DNA from 2 places in the Mammaliicoccus sp. D-M19 genome. Region 1 is predicted to be linked to the other one. Evidence: predicted binding sites of a transcription regulator. Region 1 holds the regulator's gene; the other holds the start of a gene.
The links. Region 1 encodes LexA, which represses DNA repair genes until DNA is damaged. Its sites were predicted from a motif close to CGAACATATGTTCG; they were not measured.
Positions count from the first base shown of each region.

Region 2: a site for LexA is predicted at 8,732-8,745, ahead of recA (recombinase RecA). Genes of this name have one in related genera too.

Region 1 covers NZ_JAJNHW010000005.1:120,108-131,834, reverse strand. The annotation lists gene thrB (homoserine kinase) at 1-799, shown strand, start outside; gene LQ675_RS11005 (Cof-type HAD-IIB family hydrolase) at 868-1,674, shown strand; gene LQ675_RS11000 (phosphoribosyltransferase domain-containing protein) at 1,729-3,129, opposite strand; gene LQ675_RS10995 (hypothetical protein) at 3,142-3,456, opposite strand; gene LQ675_RS10990 (amino acid permease) at 3,832-5,274, opposite strand; gene rpmG (50S ribosomal protein L33) at 5,478-5,627, opposite strand; gene LQ675_RS10980 (metal ABC transporter solute-binding protein, Zn/Mn family) at 5,788-6,726, shown strand; gene guaC (GMP reductase) at 6,818-7,801, shown strand; gene LQ675_RS10970 (CAP domain-containing protein) at 7,820-8,836, shown strand; gene lexA (transcriptional repressor LexA) at 9,142-9,762, opposite strand; gene sosA (DNA damage-induced cell division inhibitor SosA) at 9,907-10,116, shown strand; gene LQ675_RS10955 (DUF896 domain-containing protein) at 10,194-10,430, shown strand; gene tkt (transketolase) at 10,516-11,727, shown strand, end outside.
Region 2 covers NZ_JAJNHW010000001.1:39,416-51,142, forward strand. The annotation lists gene LQ675_RS00200 (alpha/beta fold hydrolase) at 1-106, shown strand, start outside; gene LQ675_RS00205 (CDP-glycerol glycerophosphotransferase family protein) at 190-2,499, opposite strand; gene LQ675_RS00210 (glycosyltransferase family 2 protein) at 2,857-4,185, shown strand; gene LQ675_RS00215 (Fic family protein) at 4,397-5,632, opposite strand; gene rny (ribonuclease Y) at 5,808-7,367, opposite strand; gene recA (recombinase RecA) at 7,585-8,598, opposite strand; gene LQ675_RS00230 (CinA family nicotinamide mononucleotide deamidase-related protein) at 8,809-9,957, opposite strand; gene pgsA (CDP-diacylglycerol--glycerol-3-phosphate 3-phosphatidyltransferase) at 10,015-10,596, opposite strand; gene LQ675_RS00240 (helix-turn-helix domain-containing protein) at 10,661-11,056, opposite strand; gene LQ675_RS00245 (YmfK family protein) at 11,077-11,727, opposite strand, start outside.

The DNA.
Region 1 (11,727 bases):
AGATGGAAAATGGCATTTTGAGCATGTTGGACCTCATCTGAAAGGTTTACCTGTTAATGAGGAACATTATATTACTAAAATTGCACAAACTGCTACAGAGAAATTTTCGAAAGAAATGCCGGCATTAAATTTAAAAATGTATAGCGATATTCCACTTGCGAGAGGATTAGGTAGCTCAGCATCTGCGCTCGTAACGGGGTTATTTCTTGCAAATTATTTTGCAAATTTAAAGTTATCTAAATATGAGTTACTACAACTTGCAACTGAAATTGAAGGACATCCAGATAATGTTGCCCCAACAATTTATGGTGGATTAGTCTTAGGCGTATATGATCCAGAAGCTAAACATACGGATGTATCATATATAGATATACCAAAAGTTGATGTTATTGCTACAATACCGGAGTATGAGCTATCAACAGAGAAAGCGCGTAAAGTATTACCAGAAACACTATCTTTAAAAGATGCCGTTAAATATAGTGCAATAAGCAACACGATGATCAGTGCTTTAATTCAACATAATTATGAATTAGCTGGAAAGATGATGATGAAAGATGGTTTTCATGAACCTTTTCGTCAACATTTGATCCCTGATTTTGAACGTATTAAAGCATTAGCTATAGAACATGGCGCGTATGCGACTGTTATTAGTGGTGCTGGTCCAACTGTATTAACGCTCGTCAAAAAAGAATTGAGTGGTAAACTTGTAAGGGCATTACAAGATGAATTTGAAGATTGCGAATCAGAATTGGTAACCATTAATCGTTATGGTATTAGTCAAAAAATCATAAACTTATAAACAAAAGTGAGATGCTTATATTCTATGTATGATAGAATATAAGCATTATTATATTTAAGGAGAACAACATGACATATAAATACATCGTAATGGATATGGATGATACACTTTTGACTTCTAAGAATGAAATAAGTGAAGTAACATATCAATACTTAATGGAGAAACAAAAAGAAGGCATGAAGTTAATACTTGCATCGGGGCGACCAACTGCAGGTATGATTAAGCATGCAGAAGTGCTAGATTTAAAAAGCTATGGTGGTTATATTGTAAGTTACAATGGTGCTTTTGTTATAAATGCTGAAGACCAAAGTATCGTATTTAATCAAACAATTAGTCAAAAAGATGCACACGATATTATTGATTATTGTAGAAGTCATAATTTCTTTTATTTAACATATTTAAATGACCAAATTATTCATGATACGACACATGATTATATGAACATTGAAAGTGAATTAACAGGTCTTCCAATGAATAAAGTTAATAATATTAAAGAAGCTATTATAGGTGACGTTCCAAAAATAATGGGTGTTGATTTCGAGGAAAATATTGCAAGTGCAAATGAAGCGTTGAATGGTAAATTTAATGACCAAGTGTCATCAACAATAAGTAAACCGTACTTTTTAGAATTCATGAATAGTGAAGTTTCTAAAGGGAAATCGTTGCAAAGATTGTTTGATCAAATTGATGCGGATTTCTCAGAAGTGATAGCTTTTGGTGATAGTTTAAATGATTCTGACATGTTAGAAAGAGCAGCAGTTGGTGTTGCTATGGGGAATGCGAACGATACGATTAAAGGTATTGCAGATGTTGTTACAGACGACCATAACCATGATGGTATTGTAACAGCGTTAGAAAAAATATTAAATGCATAAAAATAAAGCAGTTCAAACCTTAAATTAAATTTTTAAGATTTGAACTGCTTTTTATTATTCGTGACGATCTTCATTAAATGCGATTGAAGTCATTTCAATTACTAGAATTGATTTTGCCCCAAGAATTTTTAATTGTTGTACAATATCATCAATTTCAGTTTTATGTCTCAGTCTTTCAACAAATACGATGATTTGTTCGTACTGATCAATCTCTAAATTGTATAAATAATGTGTGATTGTTCTTTCCAATGGAGACATAAAGCTAATTTTTTTATTAGAGTGTCTTAATGTACTCGAATCAAAATTAAAGCGAGTAGTACCTTGTACACGTATTTCTTTACCAGGTAAATAACGAGCAATTTGAAGTGGAACGTATAAGAATTCTCCTATACCAATGACAAATTTAGGTGAATCATCTAAAAAGTCATTCAATAATTCTCCCATACGTTGAAATAGATCTTCAGATACTTGTTGTTCTTTACCATTTAAAGTGAATCTACCTGTTGAAATAAAATATGGATTATCGTGAATCGTACCATCACGCAGCATGTTTTGTGCTTTTACAATAAAATGATCATTTATGACATTTCTTAATGAGTAATATTGAACTTTCGTATCGTGTTTTTGATTATCTAGTAGTTCATTTTGAATTAAATCTTTCGTCTCATGGTCAATAGCTGTAATTTCTACATCAAACGACATAAGTGAAATGATGTTGATTTTAATATTTAAAGATTTTTCCAAACTTGAGAATGCTTCTTTAACACTTTGAGATCTTAAATCAATAGGTGTTAATACAGTGAATGTTTCTCTTTCAGGACATTTATCATAAATCTTTTTAATGAGATTTAGTACAGAATTACCATTTAATAAATGATTATCAATGATTGCGACACGTTCATCATTATCAAAGAAGTCTTTATCTTTCGTATAGAAATATAAACGTTCTTGAGGATCAACAATATCGCTATGATCTAATAATGGTGGATGAGAAATAATCTTATCTCGTGTAGAAGCTAAGAACATCACATCATCATCAAATAAACTAAAAATCGATTGTCCTAAATTGACAGCACGTTCACTTAAGCCTAAAAATCTTGTTGGTGGATAGTGACCAAGTTTATTAGATTCAACCATATTTAAGGCTTGAATCATTTTACTGCGATTTTTACTGTTAATAGCTTTAGCGATCGTTTGAATACGTTCATCCGTTTCGCCTGTTAACGACTCATGATATAAGAATCCTAATAATAAACCAACAAGTAAAGGATGCTCTGGATATAATCCTCTAGAATATCCTAAACAAGGAGATACTGGTATAAATGGAAATTCTGAATGTTCTTCTTGTGTAATTGCGAGCATTTCATCTATTTCAAAATCAAATCTATTTTCTTTAACTTTCACTTCAACTTGCTGTTCGTTATCTAAAGGAAAAACTTTACTTACTTGGGACATGTGATTACTCCTTTATTTACTTGTATGCGTCCATTCATGGCTGAATTTCTTTCTCTTAATATGCGCATAAATTTGGTCCGCTGCATAGTCTTGGTTCGTATAAACAGTAATATCAAAAAATGCTTGATTCTCTTCAAATGGTTCATTTAAATATAAATCTTTAAGATGATCAAATAATGATTGCATCTGTTCCCGAGTTAAACTTGTATATTCTCTAAGTGTCTTCTTAACGAGTTGAGCATGTGTGTCATAAATACTTTGAACAACAATGACAAAGCGTTCATCTTGTTCCATAACATCATCAAATAAATTAGTTTGACCTGTCATATTTACACCTTCTTTATTCTAAAATTATCATTAATATTTATTATACTATATATATCGCAATATGAAAAAGTAGATTATAGTTAGCAAATTTTTATAAACGTTTTGAACAAGGGAGTTCGGGATTAGGGAAATGATATTTTGTGTAGGATTTGTTGTTACAAAAGTCGGCAGAAGTGTAACTAAGAGGCGCCATAGTAACAAAAGTCGGCGGAAATGTAACTAAGAGCGTCTATAGTAACAAAAGTCGGTGGAATTGTAATTAAGGAAGCCGTTAGTAACAAAACTCAACAGAAGTGTAACTAAGGAAAGCAAGCACGAACAAAATTTTAGATATAAATAACGCCACTCAAGTTGATTGAGTGGCGCTTTTAAAAATTATTTCTTATATTGGTGTTTTCTTAAATCAATATCTTCAAGTTTGATAATTTTTGATTTCGTTGTGAATTTATGAATAAAGTATACTACGAAACCTAATATAATCGGTAAGAATGATTCGATTAATACTGGGAAGTTCAATGTCATAATGCTATCAAATGATTGACCGATTAATAAGAATGCTATAACAGCGATTACGATGATTGGTCCTAATGGATATAAAGGTGCTTTATATTCAAGTGTATCTGTCGCTGATTTGCCTTGTTTCTTAATGGCCATCCTTAATCGAATATGACTGATAATACTCATTAGCCAAACTAAAGTAACAAGTGCGCCTAACATATTCAACAATCTATAATAACCATCAGCGTTAATCGTTGCATATACGATAGACGCGAAAATTAATACGATTGTGACGCATAATGAAACGAACGGCATATTGTTTCTATTTAAGTTATTGATAAACTTAGGTGCTTGCTTATGTTGAGCAAGTGAGTAAAGTAATCTACTTGTAGCATATAAGCCTGAGTTACCAGCTGAAATAAGTGCTGTTAAAATAACTGCATTAATAATGGAAGCAGCAAATGCTATACCAACTCTATCAAATACGATTGTAAACGGACTTTGTGTTACAGTGTTTGATTTATTTAATAACAATGGATCAGTATATGGAATAATTGCTGCAATCACAGCGATTGCTAAAATATAAAATAATAAAATTCTCCAGAATACTTGTCTAATTGCTTTTGGCATGGATTCTTTAGGGTTTTCAGATTCACCAGCTGTTACGGCTACTACTTCTGTACCACCGAAGCTAAATCCAGCAACAAGTAGTACGCCTAAGAAACCAGAAATACCATTTACAAATGGTGCTTCTTTATAAGTGAAGTTTGATAATCCTAATGGTTCATTACCGCCTAAGATTCCAAATATCACAAGAACACCAACTATTAAGAAGATGATAATAGTCGCGACTTTTATAAAACTTAACCAATATTCAGCTTCACCAAATGCTTTAACTGTAAAAGCATTTAATAAAAATAGAATGATTAAGAAAATAATGCTCCATACAAACGGGTTAATATTTTGGAATATATCCCAGTATGTAATGATTTTTGCTGCAGTTAATATATCAACGCTTGTTACCAGTGCCCAAATTACCCAATAAAGCCAACCAACAGTAAATCCTGCTGACGGATCTATAAATCTACTTGAGTATGCACTAAATGAACCAGAAACTGGATAAAAAGTTGCAAGTTCTCCTATAGCTGTCATTAAAAAGTAGAGCATAACACCAATAATAGAATAAGCTATAAGTGCACCACCAGGTCCTGCTTGAGTGATGACTGCACCACTCGCCATAAACAAACCAGTACCAATTGAACCACCAATGGCGATCATTGATATGTGTCTAGTCTTTAATCCTCGTTTCATTTCTTCCATATAATTCACCTTGCTTTCTAATAGTACAATTTATCTGTAAATAAAATATACATATTATTTTATTAGTATTTCAGTAAATAAGCAACAAAAACTTTTAACGCATAAATGCTTTAAAGCCATAAAGTATAAATGTATAAAAATAGAAGTCATTTCAGATGTATGAATTGACTTCTTTGTCGTATATTTTCTTATAAAATAAGAAATTATTTAGTTTCGCGGTGTAAAGTGTGACGACCTAATCTTGGACAGTATTTTTTCATTTCAATACGTTCAGGATTTGTACGTTTGTTTTTAGTTGTAATATAATTTCTGTCGCCACATTCAGTACATGCTAACGTGATATTGACACGCATGTTCATCAGCCTTTCTATTCAGTAATCGTTACGTTTTATAATTTTAGCATAATACAAATGAGTTTTCAATGCAAAAATATGTGTATTATATAATTGCGATATGATGTGTAAAAGCGTATATTGTTATAATTAAAACAAATAATCATGTAGGAGTTAAAATATGAAAAAAATATATATTATAGTTGGTGCACTATTAATGATGGCGTTCATCCTTGCAGGTTGTAATAACCAAACATCAAAGGATGACAAAATTAAAATCTATGCTACAAACTTTCCATATGAAAGCTTTGCTAAACAAATTGGTGGCAAATATGTAGATGCCAATTCTATTTACCCAAGCGGTACAGATTTACATAACTATGAGCCAACTCAAAAAGAAATGCTCAATATCGCTAAAAGTGATCTATTTATTTATTCTTCAAATGAATTAGATCCAGTAGCTAAAAAAATTAGTTCTACTATTAAAAGTGATGATCATAAATTAGAAGCGGTAGCTAATTTGAAAGAAAGTCATATTTTAGAACATCATCATGAGCATGGTGAAGAAGAGCATGAACATGAACACGAAGAAAGTGCTAATGATCCACATATTTGGTTAGACCCAATTGTCAATAAAGAAGCGGCTAAATCTATTAAAGAAAAACTCATTCAAAAGGATCCAGAGCATAAAGATTATTATCAAAAAAATTATCAAGACCTCATTAAAGATATAAACGAAATTGATGAAAGTTTACAAAACATAACGAAAGATACAAAAAGAGATACAGTATTTATTTCTCATGATTCTCTAGGTTATTTAGCTACCAGATATCATTTTAAACAAAAAGGTGTCACAGGCATGAATAATGAAGAACCAACTCAAAAAGAAATATTAGAAATTATTAAAGATATTAACAATTCGAAATCTCCATATATTTTATATGAACAAAATGTTAGTTCAAAAATGACAGATATTATAAAGAAAGATACGAAAAGTAAACCGTTAAAATTTCATAATTTAGAAGTATTAACTAAAGATGAAGCAAAACAAAAAAATATTTCATATCAGTCTTTAATGGAAGAAAATATCAAAACTCTTGATAAAGCTCTAAATAAATAATATTTATAGTATTATTTCGTTTACTTTTACTACTTAACCATGTATAGTAACTAATGGATTATTATTAATAGTTGTGAAAGAGGTTATTGATATGAAAATTTTTGATTATGAAGATGTACAGTTAATACCAAATAAATGTATAGTAGAAAGCCGTTCTGAATGTGATACTACTGTAAAATTTGGTCCAAAGACATTTAAATTACCAGTAGTACCTGCCAATATGCAAACAGTCATGAATGAAGAACTAGCTGAATGGTTTGCTAGTAATGATTATTTTTATATCATGCATCGCTTTGATGAAGAAGGACGTATTCCATTTATCAAAAAAATGCAAAGCCAAAACTTATTCGCTTCAATTTCTGTAGGTGTTAAAGACAATGAATATACTTTTATAGAACAACTTTCTAATGAAGGGCTTGTTCCTGAATATATAACAATAGATATTGCACATGGTCATTCTGAGCAAGTTATTAGAATGATTAAACATATTAAACAACATATTCCTGAATCATTTGTAATTGCAGGTAATGTTGGTACACCTGAGGGTGTTCGTGAACTTGAAAATGCGGGTGCTGACGCAACAAAAGTTGGTATCGGACCAGGTAGAGTATGTATTACAAAAATTAAAACTGGATTTGGTACTGGTGGATGGCAATTAGCTGCAATTAACGCTTGTAGTAAAGCTGCTAGAAAACCAATGATTGCTGATGGTGGTATTAGAACTAACGGTGACATTGCTAAATCTATTAGATTTGGTGCAAGTATGGTAATGGTTGGTTCATTATTTGCTGCACATGAAGAATCTCCAGGTGAAACAGTTGAATTAGAAGGTAAACTATATAAAGAGTATTTCGGTAGTGCATCTGAATTTCAAAAAGGTGAGCGTAAAAATGTAGAGGGTAAAAAGATGTTTGTAGAACATAAAGGCTCTCTAAAAGATACGTTAATTGAAATCGAACAAGATTTACAAAGTTCTATTTCATATGCAGGTGGAAAAGATCTACATTCTATTACAAAAGTAGACTATGTAATTGTTCGTAATTCAATATTTAATGGTGACAGTGATCGCGGCTAAAACAAGTGAGGTGACGACTTGAGAAAAGTATTCTTTTTATTTATGTTGCTATTATGCTTAACACTTATCAAGCCAGTCCCAGAATCAAATTTGTCTAGACAAATTGGGCAAAAAGTATTGAATGTTCAACAAGGATTACAACACGAAGAATCAGCTAAAAAGGTTGAACTGAAGACACCAGATGACCAAGAATTTGCGATTAATAATATTCAAATCAATCAAACAAAAAGCGAAGTAGAAAAGAAACTTGGTAAACCTAAGCGTATAACGGTTAATGAATATAACGAGAAATGGCATGTGTATCATAACGACTATCATGAATTTGTGATGGTAAGTTATGGTCATGACAAAGTAACTGGTTTATATACAAACCAAGACCTTATAACTTCTAAAAAAGGTATCACAAGTAAAATGAACAAAGATAAAGTTCGTTCTATACTTGGTGAGCCTGAAAAAGCAATAGAAAAAGAAAAAGTGAAACTCATACAAAATGATGAAGATTATGATGTTTTCAAATTTGATAACATCTATACAACCGTGTTTTATGATAAACATGAAAATAATCAAATTAAAGGTCTCATGCAGATTGCATCATCAACTGAAGATAAGCGAACGAATCAGTATCATGCAGCATCTGATGAATACAAAAAAGCTTTAGAATTACAAAACTTTGATCTTGTAAATGCCGAAAGAGTACAGTTTGGATTACCGACATTAACTTATAATGAACGTATTAGCGAAACTGCAAGAAAGCATAGTCAAGACATGGTGAATAATGATTATTTTGATCATAATAACAAACAAGGTATGTCTCCATTTGATAGATTAGATCGAGATGGTTTTAAATATGTAACAGCTGGGGAAAACTTGGCTTATGGTCAAATCAGTAGTATATATGCACATCATGGTCTCATGAATTCACTTGGACATAGAAAAAACATTTTAAATAAAGATTATAAAGAATTAGGTGTAGGTGTTGATATTGGCGAAGAATTACAGCCATATTGGACGGAGAACTACATCACGCAACAATAGAAAAGAGATAAGTGGTATTATCTTATCAACGTTGATATAATTAAATCGAGAAAAGTCAATATTTCATATTTCCTTAAATGTTTAACACATGTTGTTTCTAGTAATTTTGATTGGTGAAATAACATATAAAGGGGTAGTTTTACATGGAAAATAAAGAAATAAAACGAAAAGATTTAGATGTCTTAGAACGTATTAAAGAATTATTAAATAAAAAAGATGTATCATAAATATATGACAAGTAAAGAAAGAACTCGATAAAGGGAATATGAAAAAAGGAGATGCAAGCGCATCTCCTTTTTGTTATGTTACATTTCTCTAAACAATCCAACAACTTTACCCAATACTGTAACGTTATCTAAATAAATAGGTTCCATTGTATTGTTCTCTGGTTGAAGTCTATATCGCGTTTCCTCTTTGTAAAAACGTTTAACTGTAGCTTCATCATCTTCTGTCATTGCAACTATGATATCACCATTCTCAGCGATTGATTGACTACGTACGATTACTTTATCGCCGTCTAGTATACCAGCTTCAATCATACTATCGCCGACAACATCTAATATAAAGATATTGCTATTATGTGTTGATGTGAAATGTGCAGGTAATGGGAAGTATTCCTCTACATTCTCTACAGCCGTAATAGGTATACCTGCTGTAACTTTACCGATAACTGGAACGTGAATGGTGTTCTCTTGGTTAACGTTCTCTCCGACTGTTTCTGTGATTTCTATTGCTCGTGGTTTAGTTGGGTCACGTTTAATGTAGCCCTTTTCTTCTAGTCTTGATAAATGACCATGTACAGTAGAGCTTGACGCTAAGCCGACTGCTAAACCAATTTCACGTACGCTAGGCGGATAGCCTTTCGTTTGTACTATATGTTTGATGAATTGATATATTTCAGATTGACGTTTAGTTAATTCTTTCATAGTCGCACGCTCCCAATTAATTATTTAAATTTATTATAGCACATACGTTTCCTTTGAACAAACATTTGTTCGTATTTTTATTGACTACGAACAGTTGTTCTGTTATTATAATAATACAAACAAACGTTCTAGGAGGAATTGAGTATGACAATTACAATTAAGAAGACAATATTAGTGTATATAGCAGTATTCTTCATGACTTTATTAATTGGATATTTATATTTAGCTCAGTCTAATGATCTTTATAATACAGAACAAACGTACGAAATGACCGATCATCAAATTAAACAACAAAGCGATAAACAACATAACCATATATCTGATTCCAATACATTAGTAGGGTCAATAGATTGAATTTAAACACGAGTAAATCCATTTGGATTTACTCGTGTTTTTTGGTATCTTTTATGTATAAAGAAAGTGGGGATATTATGCTAGATAAAGCAAAAATAGAAAGAATTAATGAATTAGCGAACAAAAAGAAATCTGAAGGTTTAACAGATAGTGAAGCTAAAGAACAAACAAAATTACGCGCTGAGTATTTACAAGCTTTCCGCGGTAATTTTAAAAATACAATCGAGAATACTAAAATCATTGATCCAGAAGGTAATGATGTAACTCCTGATAAAGTAAAAGAAATTCAAAAAAATAATAATATAAGAAAGTAAGTATAAATTAAGTAATAATAATTAATTTTTGAAAAAATTTCATGTATAATGAAAAGGGATTACAAGAATAAAGGAGACTACATTTATGTTTAACGAAAAAGATCAACTTGCAGTAGATTCAATCCGTGCTTTAAGTATAGATGCTATTGAAGCAGCTAACTCAGGACATCCTGGTTTACCAATGGGTGCTGCGCCTATGGCATATGCATTATGGACTAAGCATTTAAATTTCAATCCACAATCTAAGAACTATTTTAATAGAGACCGTTTTGTTTTATCTGCTGGTCATGGTTCTGCATTACTATATAGTTTATTACACGTTTCAGGTAGTTTAGAACTTGAAGAAGTGAAAAACTTCAGACAATGGGACTCTAAAACTCCTGGACATCCAGAATTTAGACATACTGATGGTGTAGAAGTTACAACAGGACCTTTAGGACAAGGTTTTGCAATGAGTGTTGGTATGGCGATGGCTGAAAAACACTTAGCAGGTAAATTTAATAAAGATAAATACGATGTAGTAGATCATTACACATATGTTTTAGCAAGTGATGGTGACTTAATGGAAGGTATTTCTCATGAAGCAGCTTCATTAGCAGGTCACTTAAAACTTGATAAATTAATCACATTATATGATTCTAATGATATTTCATTAGACGGTGAATTAAATAAAGCATTCTCTGAAAATGTTAAAGAAAGATTCACTTCATATGGTTGGAGCTATATCTTAGTTGAAGATGGTAATGACTTAGAAGCTATTGATAAAGCGATTACTGAAGCAAAAACATTAGAAGGCCCAACATTAATCGAAGTTAAAACAGTTATCGGTTATGGTGCGCCTAATAAAGCAGGTACTAATGGCGTGCATGGTGCTCCATTAGGAGAAGAAGAACGTGAATTAGCATTAAAAGCATACGGTTTAGATCCTTCTAAACGCTTTAATGTACCTCAAGAAGTATATGATATCTTCAGTGAAACAATGCTTAAACGTGCAAACGAAGACGAAGCAGCATGGGAAAAATTAGTCGAAGCTTATACAAATGATTATCCAGAATTAGGACAAGCATTTAAACAAGCCATTTCTAATGAATTACCTGTTGATTATGATAAAGAATTACCAGTTTATGAAGCTGGAAATAGCAGTGCCACTCGTGCGGATTCAGGTGAAGTGATTCAAGCATTAAGTAAATCAGTACCTGCATTCTTTGGTGGTTCAGCTGACTTAGCCTCTTCAAATAAATCAAATGTTAAAGATGAAGCTGACTTTAGTAGTGAAACACCTGAAGGACGCAATGTT
Region 2 (11,727 bases), on a different contig from region 1:
AGAAGAACAAACAGGTATAAAAATCGTCGACATACCTGGTGGACACTTAGGTTATGTTCAAAAACCAGAAGGATTTGCAGACACTTTAACAAAAATGTGGTTATAAAAATTAATATATAATATCACAAAACATCGCATGTCACTCATTAACGAATGGCATGCGATGTTTTTAATAACCAATGTTTAATTTTATAAAACTTTATCTTCAATCAACTTTTCAATAACTCTTTTAGTATTTTGATTATCTTTAAATTCGTTAATTTCTTCATACTTATGATTATGTTCTTCATTTAGAATATAATTTCCATCAATTGCTTTGTTTATAACGTCAATTAATTCCTCTTCATTGTATGCAATTGGTCCTGGTGCATTTGATTCATTTAGGGGTGGCGTTGCTTTATAATTTTTGATTAAGTAATCTTTTTCTTTCCAATAAAATATTGGATATGCACCTCTATAAATAGCATCATATATAATCGACGAATAATCAGTAATAAAAATAATAGAATTTTTTAATGCTTCTGTTGGATTAGTATCAATAATATGAGCGTACTTTTTAAAGTTTTCTTTAAAGTACTGGGCAAATTTATTATGAGGTACGATCAATAATCTATCGAGTAAACCTGCTTTTTCAAATGCATCGATTACTTCAATAATTGACTGATAGTATGAAGTTTTTTCTACCTCATTATTTACAACATACATTTCTTCCCAATATCTCCAAGTTGGCATAAATGCTATTTTGTTTGCATTTTTATTAAGATATGCATGATCTAATTTAGGCAATCCTGTTTTCATAAGATCCTCTTTATCATATCCCATTTTATAAAATTCTAAAGCTTCTAGTTCAGAACTAATAACACTCTTTACTAAATTATTATTTTGATTTTCTTTATAAAAACTCCTACCTTGTGGATTTTCTACAGGTTTGGCAAACATAATACCATGTTGTAAAAAGTACAATGGTGTCTTTTTTATTTTATTAGAAAGTAAATTATCAAAAGTTTTGGTTGCTATAACATGATTGCTAAGTTCACTTGAAATAAAATGATCAGCCATAAACACATAATAATAATGTTTGAATGAGAAACGTTTTAAAATATCATGTTTATATTTCTTTCGTAAAATTTCATAACTACTAGATTTATTATCGATAACAAATTTATTCACTGAGTTTAAATGCTCTAATTTTTTAATCGCTTCAAATGTCACAAATCCTGATTCAGAAGCACTTGAGGCATCTTTTTCAAAATACAAATTTACATTTTTCTTTTTAAATTTCAAAACAGAATCAGCAATCATTTTCGATAAGCGAATTTTAAATTGATTGAATTGATTATAAATAGGTAATTTAGGTATTGCCGTAATAACTGCTTTATCAACTGCACTTATTCTCGAAATATATGATGTTTTTTTATGATTTTTTGTACATAATACTGTATTCTTTAAATCATCTGGTTTATCTACAATAAGCGAATGTATCATGATTTCGTTATAAGCAAAGTATAAATTATTATGAACTTCTTTTAATTCCTTTAGTTTATATTTGGAAACTTCAAATTCAAAATCCCCGTTATCTTCCCATTGAATTTTGGCTAAGATAAGTCCGTCACTTGTCACTACGTTATTAAAAAGAATATTAAAATGATACTTATAATCTATATGTCCTCTAAATTTAATTCCATGCCTTGTATTACTCGAATTAATATGTGAAACATTGAAAGTCGGTTGTTCAACAAGATCTTGTTCTATATTTATTAAATCTGGACTATTGTACGAAATAGTAAATAGTCTATTATTTAATTTAACAATAACAGGATTAAAATTTTGCAAAGCAGTTTTTGATTTTATTTTTAAATGTTTTTCTTTAATAAGTTCGCTTATCTTTATGACTTCATTTGATAAATTAGAAAGTTCAAAGGTGTTGTTAGATATCAAATTAAAACCTGAGCGCCCTTCCAAATCTATCATCTGAACATATGACGTTTTTATCGCAAATTCCTTTCTAGCAATCGTATATTCTAATAAACTCACAATGTGATGATATCTAATCTTTAAATAAATATAAGGTTCATTAGAACGAATTCTTTCTAATGAATCGATTTTTGAATACCCCTTTAAAAAAATTGATTCATTTAATTCATATTTATTATTATTCTCATCTAATACTTCATAAGCATATTTTGTCTTTTGAATTTTGAATTTGTCATAATATGATTCAATGCTAATATCTAAACTTTTTTCCGTGTTACCATTTAAATAAGGTGAAATATAAATCATGCCATTCTTAATATGAACATACAAAGCCTTTTGATCGATTTCTAATATCATTAAAATATTATCTTCAAAATTAGTCTTCTTAATGGCATGTTCACGCAAATCTAAATATTTTGAAGTGATATAGAAAAATTCCTTGCTATCAAACATTTTAATTTTTAAAAAATCATTTGTATTTTTTTCTATTAAACAAACTTCATTAAAAACCTTTTTTATATTCATTACATATCTTCCCCATTGTTTTGATTTGTACAAATTATAATTTCAACTTAATTATTATATTAACATACATACAATTTTAACTTTATGACTTAAGAATTAATACCTACTTCTAAAAGTTTACTTTTTAAATTTGTCACATTTTAGACACAACGAATATAAATTCATTTTTCAAACTCACCCTCTTGTATTAACAATAAATACATGTTTATTTATTCATCATTAAGTGACTTTATAATATTCATAAAATTTTAATGTGAGCATATATTCAATAAACCACAATTTATTAATTTATTTATCTTGCCCAGTTCATATCTCCAAATGTATACTACTAAAGTTATTATTTTAAGGAGACAAATTATGAAAAAATTAAATTATGTATTTTGGTTATGCTTTTTAGCTTTAATAGTGATTATACCAGTGCTTTGTAGAGGGCAAGGTTTATTAGTTATTATATTTACAGGATTAATGCTTCTATCATTTTATTTCACAATTGTATATTCATATAATATGATTGTTTCATTTTTTGGATTTAAAAACATAAAAAGAGATTATCTCATTAAACAAGATAGAACAAAGTTTTTAATTTTAGTTGCAGCTCATAATGAAGAAAGTGTGATTCGGGAAACGATTAGAAATCTTAAACAAATTAATTACGATAAAAATTTATATGATATATGCATCGTTAGTGATAACTCTACTGATCTTACAACACAAATTGCTTTGAATGAAAATGTACTTGTTGTAGATACTATTAAAAATGAATTTGAACGAGAAGGTGTTGGTAAACCAGCAAGTATTCAATACGCACTTAGAAAATTAGGTTTTGAAAATGTTAAACGTCAATATGACATGATTATGGTTTTAGATGCTGATAATTTTGTTAGTAAAAATATTTTAAAAGAAGTCAATTCACAATTTATTACTAAAGGTAGACCAACAGCTATTCAAACTTATCTTGATAGTAAAAACTACTCTAAATTTATGAGTTTAGCCTACTCAGTTGTATTTTGGACAAACAATCGGTTTATGCAATTAGCAAAATATAAATTAAACTTACCTAATTCAATTGGTGGTACAGGGTTTTTTGTGAAAACAGATTGGCTAATTGATAAAGGCGGATTCAAATTTGATTCACTTACAGAAGATTTAGAAATGGAAATTGAGATTATCAATGATGGCGGACGTATATTATGGAACGACCATGCGTCTATTTATGATGAAAAACCAGAAGAAACAAAAGTGAGTATGATACAAAGACATAGATGGATAAAAGGACATTGGTACGTTGCTTTCAAACAAATTTTACCTCTAACTAAGAAATTTATTATGACTTTAAATATTAAATACTTAGACAAAATATTTTTCTTAATGAGTATGGGTAAAGCATTTCATATACTCTTAATATTTATAGTGCTCATCATTAATATTATACTATTAACCCATCATCACATGTTGGTATCAACTTTAGCAGCTTTGAATATATTAGGCGCATTGCATTTATTGAATGATTATATGTTCTATATTACAGGGCTAAATGCATTACTTATTATTTATAGTTTCATCATTTTACCGATGTATAGTGTATATGCAAAACTTAGAAATATTAATCCAATCAAAATTGTACTATCTTTACAATGGTTTATGATAACTGATTTTATCGTACAATTATTCGGTTTATTTACATAGCCAAATCAACAAACTTGGATTAGAACACCCCACTCGAAAGTTAGTATAGAAACAAGTGAAGAAGCTTACCAAACACCAGGAACATATGAACACGATAACCAACCTGCAATACAAGTCCCTGAAGTTGGTTTAAATACAAGTAATCATATTGTAGAGCAACATAAATAAAATCCCTTATGACTAATTGAAACATCAATCATAAGGGATTTTTTTACTTACTTATATTCTCAGATAATAAACTATACATAAATTGATCACTAATTTCATATATAACAGGTTTACTTTTAATTTTTATTAATTTTTCTTCATGGCTAGAAATAACATTATTAATCTTTCCTCTTGAATAACCTGAAGCTTTTTGTAGTTCTTTCAAAGTAATTCTTGAATATTTACTGCCAAATACTTTATCTTGTAGCAAAATATATAATATTTTATATTCATACTTATCATAATGTTTGTTGTGTAATGCTAGTTGTATTTTATTGATAATATTAATATTCTCTTCAAAATTGTCGATTATATTTTCTTGTCCTTCTATTAAAATACTCAACATATCATCAATAAAATTAGTTAATTCGCCTTTATTGAAATAATTCGAAGTATCAACAAAAGCTTTATAATATTTAGACTTGTTATTATTTACAGAATACGAAAATGAAAGTGCTGTATATGGGTCTAATAAATCGTTTAATTTTCTAGCTATTATATATCTACCAATACGCCCATTCCCATCATAAAATGGATGTATATATTCAAAAATATAATGACTTGCTAAAATTTTAATAAGTTCAGGTGATTCATGACTTTTTATATAATCAATAAGCTTTGTTAATAATTCTATTACTTTCGATTCACTATATTCATTTCTATGAACACATTTATTTTTAGAATGATCAAATACACCTATACTACTAGCTCTAAACATTTTACCATCCGGATATTCATCCTTTTTGATTTCATCAGATACAATTTCATCGTATATTTTTCTAAAATCCACAATAGAATTTAGATCAAGTTCTCCAAATTCCATCATTAAATACTGAGTGACTAATCCAGTAAACCTTTTATCTTTCTTACTTGTATTATTTAATGCTTCAGCTATTTCTTTTTTAGTACTTTTAATATTTTCAGTTTCGTTCGTACTTTGTAATTCGTTAATTAATAACTTATTAATATATGCATGTGTTGCTATTCTTGGGAGATTAGCAGATAATTGTTTGATTTTAGATGAATTTAATAGAATTCTTTCGTACTGCTTAAACAGACTTTTATTTATCGAATAAAATAATGGATATTGTATATCGAGTAATTGTTTTTCATCTTGCATGGGACTAATGTTTATATCTAATAAGTAACTTGAATAATGTCTGATTCTCATATCATATTCTTCTTGCATAACATCTGTTCCAAACATATGAAAAATCGTTTTAAGTGATTTATACTTCATTAACTTCACTCCTATTTAACATATATGCCCAATATGTTCATTAGATATATTCATTATATACTCAAAATAGCTAAAATCATAGAATTAGTTCAATAGCTATAATACAAAAGTCATTTTGATAACAATAAAAAACCCTAACCGCTTTCGGTTAGGGTTTTAAAATTTGAGAACTATTCTACTTAGCGTATTCAGTAGCTCTCATTTCCCGGACAACTGTCACCTTAATATGCCCTGGATATTGTAATTCGCCTTCTATTTGATCTTTAATATCTCTAGCTATTCTATGTGCTTTCAAGTCGTCAATATCTTCAGGAGAAACAATTACTCTAATTTCTCTACCTGCTTGTATTGCGAATGCTTTTTCAACACCTTGATAACCTTCTGATATTTCTTCTAATCTTTCTAAACGTTTCACATAATTTTCTAAAGTTTCTCGTCTAGCTCCAGGTCTTGCAGCACTTAACGCATCTGCTGCTGCTACCAATATAGAAATAACTGATGTTGGTTCTACATCCCCATGATGTGAGTGTATTGCATTTATGACTGTATCATGTTCATGATATTTCTTTGCAAGTTCTACCCCTATTTCAACATGGCTACCTTCAACTTCGTGATCAATAGCTTTACCAATATCATGTAATAAACCTGCACGTTTTGCTAAAGTAACATCTTCACCTAGTTCAGCTGCTAACATTCCTGAAAGTTGCGCAACTTCTACTGAATGTTTCAGTACACTTTGGCCATAACTTGTACGATATTTCATACGTCCTAAAATTTTAACCAATTCTGGGTGTAAGTTATGAATACCTAATTCAAATGTCGCTTGTTCACCTGATTCTCTCATTAGGTCATCCACTTCTCTTCTCGCTTTTTCAACCATATCTTCAATTCTACCTGGATGTATACGTCCATCAGATACTAAATTAGTTAAGGCTGTCTTAGCGATTTCTCTTCGAATTGGATCAAATCCAGATAATATAACCGCTTCTGGTGTATCGTCTATAATTAAATCTACACCTGTTAATGTTTCTAAAGTACGAATATTACGACCTTCACGACCGATAATACGCCCTTTCATCTCATCATTTGGTAAATTCACAACGGATACAGTCGATTCTGAAGTATGATCTGCTGCTAACCTTTGTACAGTAATAGACAACAGTTCTTTAGCTTTTTTATCGACATTTGTTTTTAGTTCTCTTTCTTTTTCTTTTACAAGTACAGCAATATCATGTGACAGTTCTTCTTCTACTTGTGAGAATTGCTCTTTACGAGCTTCTTCACGTGTGAGTCCGGAGATGCGTTCTAGTTCTTGTTCATGTTTCATTATTATTTCTTGAACATTACTCTCTTTTGCATCTACCTGTTGTTGTCGCTCTTCAATTTTAGCTTCTTTGTTTTCTAGAATTTCATCTTTTTTGTCTAAAAGATCAGATTTGCGCTCTAAATTTTCTTCTTTTTGAAGTAATCTTGCTTCTTGCTTTTGTAGGTCACTTCTTCTCTCTCTAATTTCACTATCAAGATGATCTCTAATTTGTTGATTTTCTTCTTTTGCTTCAATCAACTTTTCTTTCTTAAGACTCTCAGCTTCTTTGTTAGCTTCACTTATAATATAGTGAGCAGACTGACGAGCTTGATCTTGCTTTTTCGTTAAGCTATTATGTGCGAAAAAGTATCCTACAACAACACCTAGAATAACTCCTAGCAAAATGAGTAAGAGGGTTAATAAGTCCACATAAACACCTCCTTCTATCTAGGTTCTACGTCTTATATATACAAAAATATGATTAAATGAAACTATGGAATCATACAACTCAATTGTACGTTTAAATTTGTACAAGTGTCAAGGACATGGACTTTAATTTTTAATTCTATTTTTATAAAAAAACATTCTATAGATTACACAATGAAACGTAATCTATAGAATGTTTAATTTAATGACAAAATACTATTTAGTCTAGTAAAGTTTCTTGTTCAGGTTCATTAGGTTTATCTTCTTTTTTAGCTTCTTCTTTCTTCTTACCGTTAAAGCCTAATTGATCTCTTAAGATTCCATCAATTTCTTCAATAATAGCTGGATTTTCTTTTAAGTAAGTCTTAACGTTTTCTTTACCTTGACCCATACGTTCTCCGTTATATGAATACCAAGCACCTGATTTATCTACAATATCAAATTCAACTGCTAAGTCGATTAATTCACCTTCACGTGAAATACCTTCACCGTACATAATATCAACTTCAGCTACTCTGAATGGAGGCGCAACTTTGTTTTTAACAACTTTAATTTTAGTTCGGTTACCAACTACTTCTTGACCTTGTTTCAATTGTTCAGCACGACGTACTTCTAAACGAACAGAACTATAGAACTTCAACGCACGTCCACCTGGTGTTACTTCAGGATTACCGAACATAACGCCAACTTTTTCACGAATTTGGTTGATAAAGATAGCTGTTGTATTTGATTTAGAAATAGCACCTGATAATTTACGTAAAGCTTGACTCATTAATCTTGCTTGTAAACCAACGTGTGTATCTCCCATTTCACCTTCAATTTCAGCTTTAGGTGTTAATGCAGCTACTGAGTCGACAATAACAATATCAACTGCACCACTACGAACAAATGCTTCTGCAATCTCTAAACCTTGTTCACCGTGGTCAGGTTGTGATAAATATAGGTTATCAATATCTACGCCTAAGTTTTTAGCATAAACAGGATCTAGTGCGTGCTCAGCATCAATAAAAGCAGCTACGCCACCTTGTCTTTGCGCTTCAGCGATAGCGTGTAAAGCTACTGTTGTTTTACCAGAACTTTCTGGACCATATATTTCAATGATACGTCCTTTAGGGTAACCACCAACACCTAATGCTTTATCAAGTGTGATTGAACCACTAGAAACTGCTGATACTTCTCTGCTTGTATTATCCCCTAGCTTCATTACTGCCCCTTTACCAAAGGATTTTTCCATATTCTTAATTACTGTATCGAGTGCTTTTTGACGTTCGTTCACGCGATAACCTCCTATATATATAAAATGAATTTACTTGTTTAATTAGCTATTATTACTATAAATGCTTTTGTTCTAAAATGCAAGTATAAAGCGAATATTTGTTCGTGTTTTTGTACGCATTTTTAAAATTAAGCGAACATAAGTACCGATTTTATAAATTATCGCAAGTTATCTTAATAGGTTCAAAAACTTTATAAGTGCTATATTGCTTATTCTATCACGTCTTCCAGCATATGATTGACTTAATGACGAAATAAATTTTTCGTTTTTTTGCATATGTGAAATATATACTGTTGATTCTTTATGATCTTGTTTTAAAACAATAACACTTTCTACGTTAAATGTTGATTTTAACTTGTTAGCAATTTGTTCAACTGATTCATCTTGACTAATATTCAACATTTCATCTGTCCATGAATTTTGTAAAATATATGATTTTAAATATTGTTCGCTATCTTTAGATAGTTTAAGTCGAGCATTTAATACACCATCTGTAATTTCATCATATATAACAAATGGTTGATCTAATTCATTAAATACAGTATCTTCAACTGTTAAATCATCGCTACCATAATAAAATTCGCCTATTCTATTTAATATTTCTGTTTTAACAGGCTGGATTAAATCTATCGCTTGTTGTTTAGTATTCGCATTAGCCGTAATGCGGAGTGATACTTCATGTTGACCAGCAAGTGGTGCAATTGTAGGATTGGATTGATTATCTATTAAGTCAATCAGCTCTGTTTCCAAGCTAGATTCACCAATACCCATAAATTTCAATGACTCAGAAAAGATGACACGTTCTTCATTTAAGAAAAATGGTACAAGATATTGATTGACCATTGGTTGAAGTTCTTTCGGGGGACCAGGTAATAATACGACTTTTTTATCATCCACTTCTAAATACATGCCTGGTGCCATACCAAAGTCATTCTTCAGTACTTCACTACCTTCAATAACAAGTGCTTGTTGTCTATTATTAGGCGTCATCGTACGGTTTTCATTTTTGAAATATTGTTCAATCTGATCCATAGCTTGTTTATTTGTTTCTAGTGATTTACCTAATACTTTACCAACAGTTTGTTTTGTTAAATCATCTTTCGTTGGTCCTAAACCACCTGTTAAAATTACAACGTCATGATGCGCTAATTCTTCTTTAAAAGTACGTTCTAACCTTCCAGGATTATCGCCTACAGCAACGTGTCTCATAACACTTGCACCGAGTTCATTGAGTACTTTTGATATAAACTGTGCATTTGTGTTAGCAATTTGTCCTAATAAAATTTCAGTACCTACGCTTAAAATACTAACTTTCATATTTTTGCCTCCTACAGAAAAACCTACAAACGAAATGTTGTAGGTTAAATGTTGTTATTATTTTGATCCTTTAAATACATCTCTACCATGATAAAAATACTCTATACCAGATAGAATTGTAAAGAAAGTAGCAATATACATGAGCCATTGCCCAAGATTAATTTGCCATAAAGTAGAGAATGGTTCTTGTAATAGGATAAATACAATTGCGACCATCGTTACAGCCGTTTTAATTTTACCTAATTGACCAGCTGCACTTACAAAGCCTTGTTCAATTTGAACTAATCTTAGTCCTGTTACAGCAAATTCTCTAGCAATGATGATAATAGCAATAACTGATGATACTTTATCAAGTTCTACTAATGCAATTAATGCACTCGCTACTAATAATTTATCAGCTAGAGGGTCTAAAAATTTCCCCATGTTTGTAACAAGTTCCCATTTTCTCGCTAAATAGCCATCAAACCAATCTGTAACAGAAGCTAAAATAAATATAATACCAGCTATAAATTGTTCTATTCTCATTTCTTGTCCAAATAAGAAATGCATGTCACCCATATTAAAATCTACAAGTAAAAATAAAACAAATACAGGTATTAAAATAACACGTAATACTGTTAATTGATTAGGAATATTCATATTCGTTCTCCTTCTTTTCTTACAACTGCATAATAATACTATTATAAATCAATACTATATATAATTAAATGATAATTATTAATAATATCCAACCGATTAAGCATACACCAAAGAATGTAATCATTTGTGTTATGAGTTTAGCTACCATTTTATTCTCTGATATTTCAGTTTGACTTCTTTTTTCTTGCGTAAGCTGTCTAAAAGCTTCTTTAGCAGAAGGTGCTGTTTTAGGCAACTCACTTTGATGTTTATCAATTAATTCTGGTGCACTCATATTGATTGCAGAAGCATATTTCGTTATGAAACCTCTTGTATAATCGGGATTTGGTAGATTTTCAAATTCATTCTTTTCAATCATCATTAAAAATGGTCTTTGTATCTTTGTTTTTTCTTCAAGTTCAACTAAAGTCATCCCTAATTGTTCTCTTTTACTTCTTAACGTTTCTCCAATATATTTCAAATATATTCACCTCAAACAATTTATTCAAAAAATCCAAATCCATCTCCAAATGCCATATTGTCATTTGTAAATAAATCATTTTTATTTAATTGCTCATATGTAATTTCTTGGTCTTCTGTTTCTCTTAGTTCAATAATATAATCAAAATCTTCAAGGCTATATTCAGAGCGTTGTACAAATAGATCAGGATGTTCTACTACTTTAATTGTTGGTAAACTCATAACTTCTCTAACGAGTTGTTTATGCTTTTCATCAGTTTGCTTAGATGTTACAGCACCATCAATAATATAAACATTTTCATCACTATATTCACCTTTTAATAAAGAGCTTCTTACTGTTTGCTTAATAAGCGTCGAACTAATAAACAACCATTTTTTATGGGCACACACACTAGCGGCAACAACAGATTCTGTTTTACCTACTCTTGGCATACCTCTCACACCAATCAGTTTATGACGGTTCTCTTTAAAAAGTTCTGCCATAAAATCAACTAATAAACCTAAATCTTTTCTTTCGAATCTAAAGGTCTTTTTGTCATCAACATCTCGTTTAATATATCTACCGTGTCTTACCGCTAATCGATCTCTTAAGCCTGGTGTACGTAACTTTTTAATGGTAATATCATCAATTTCTTTAACAATATTTTCAAAGCGTTTAACTTTATTCATATC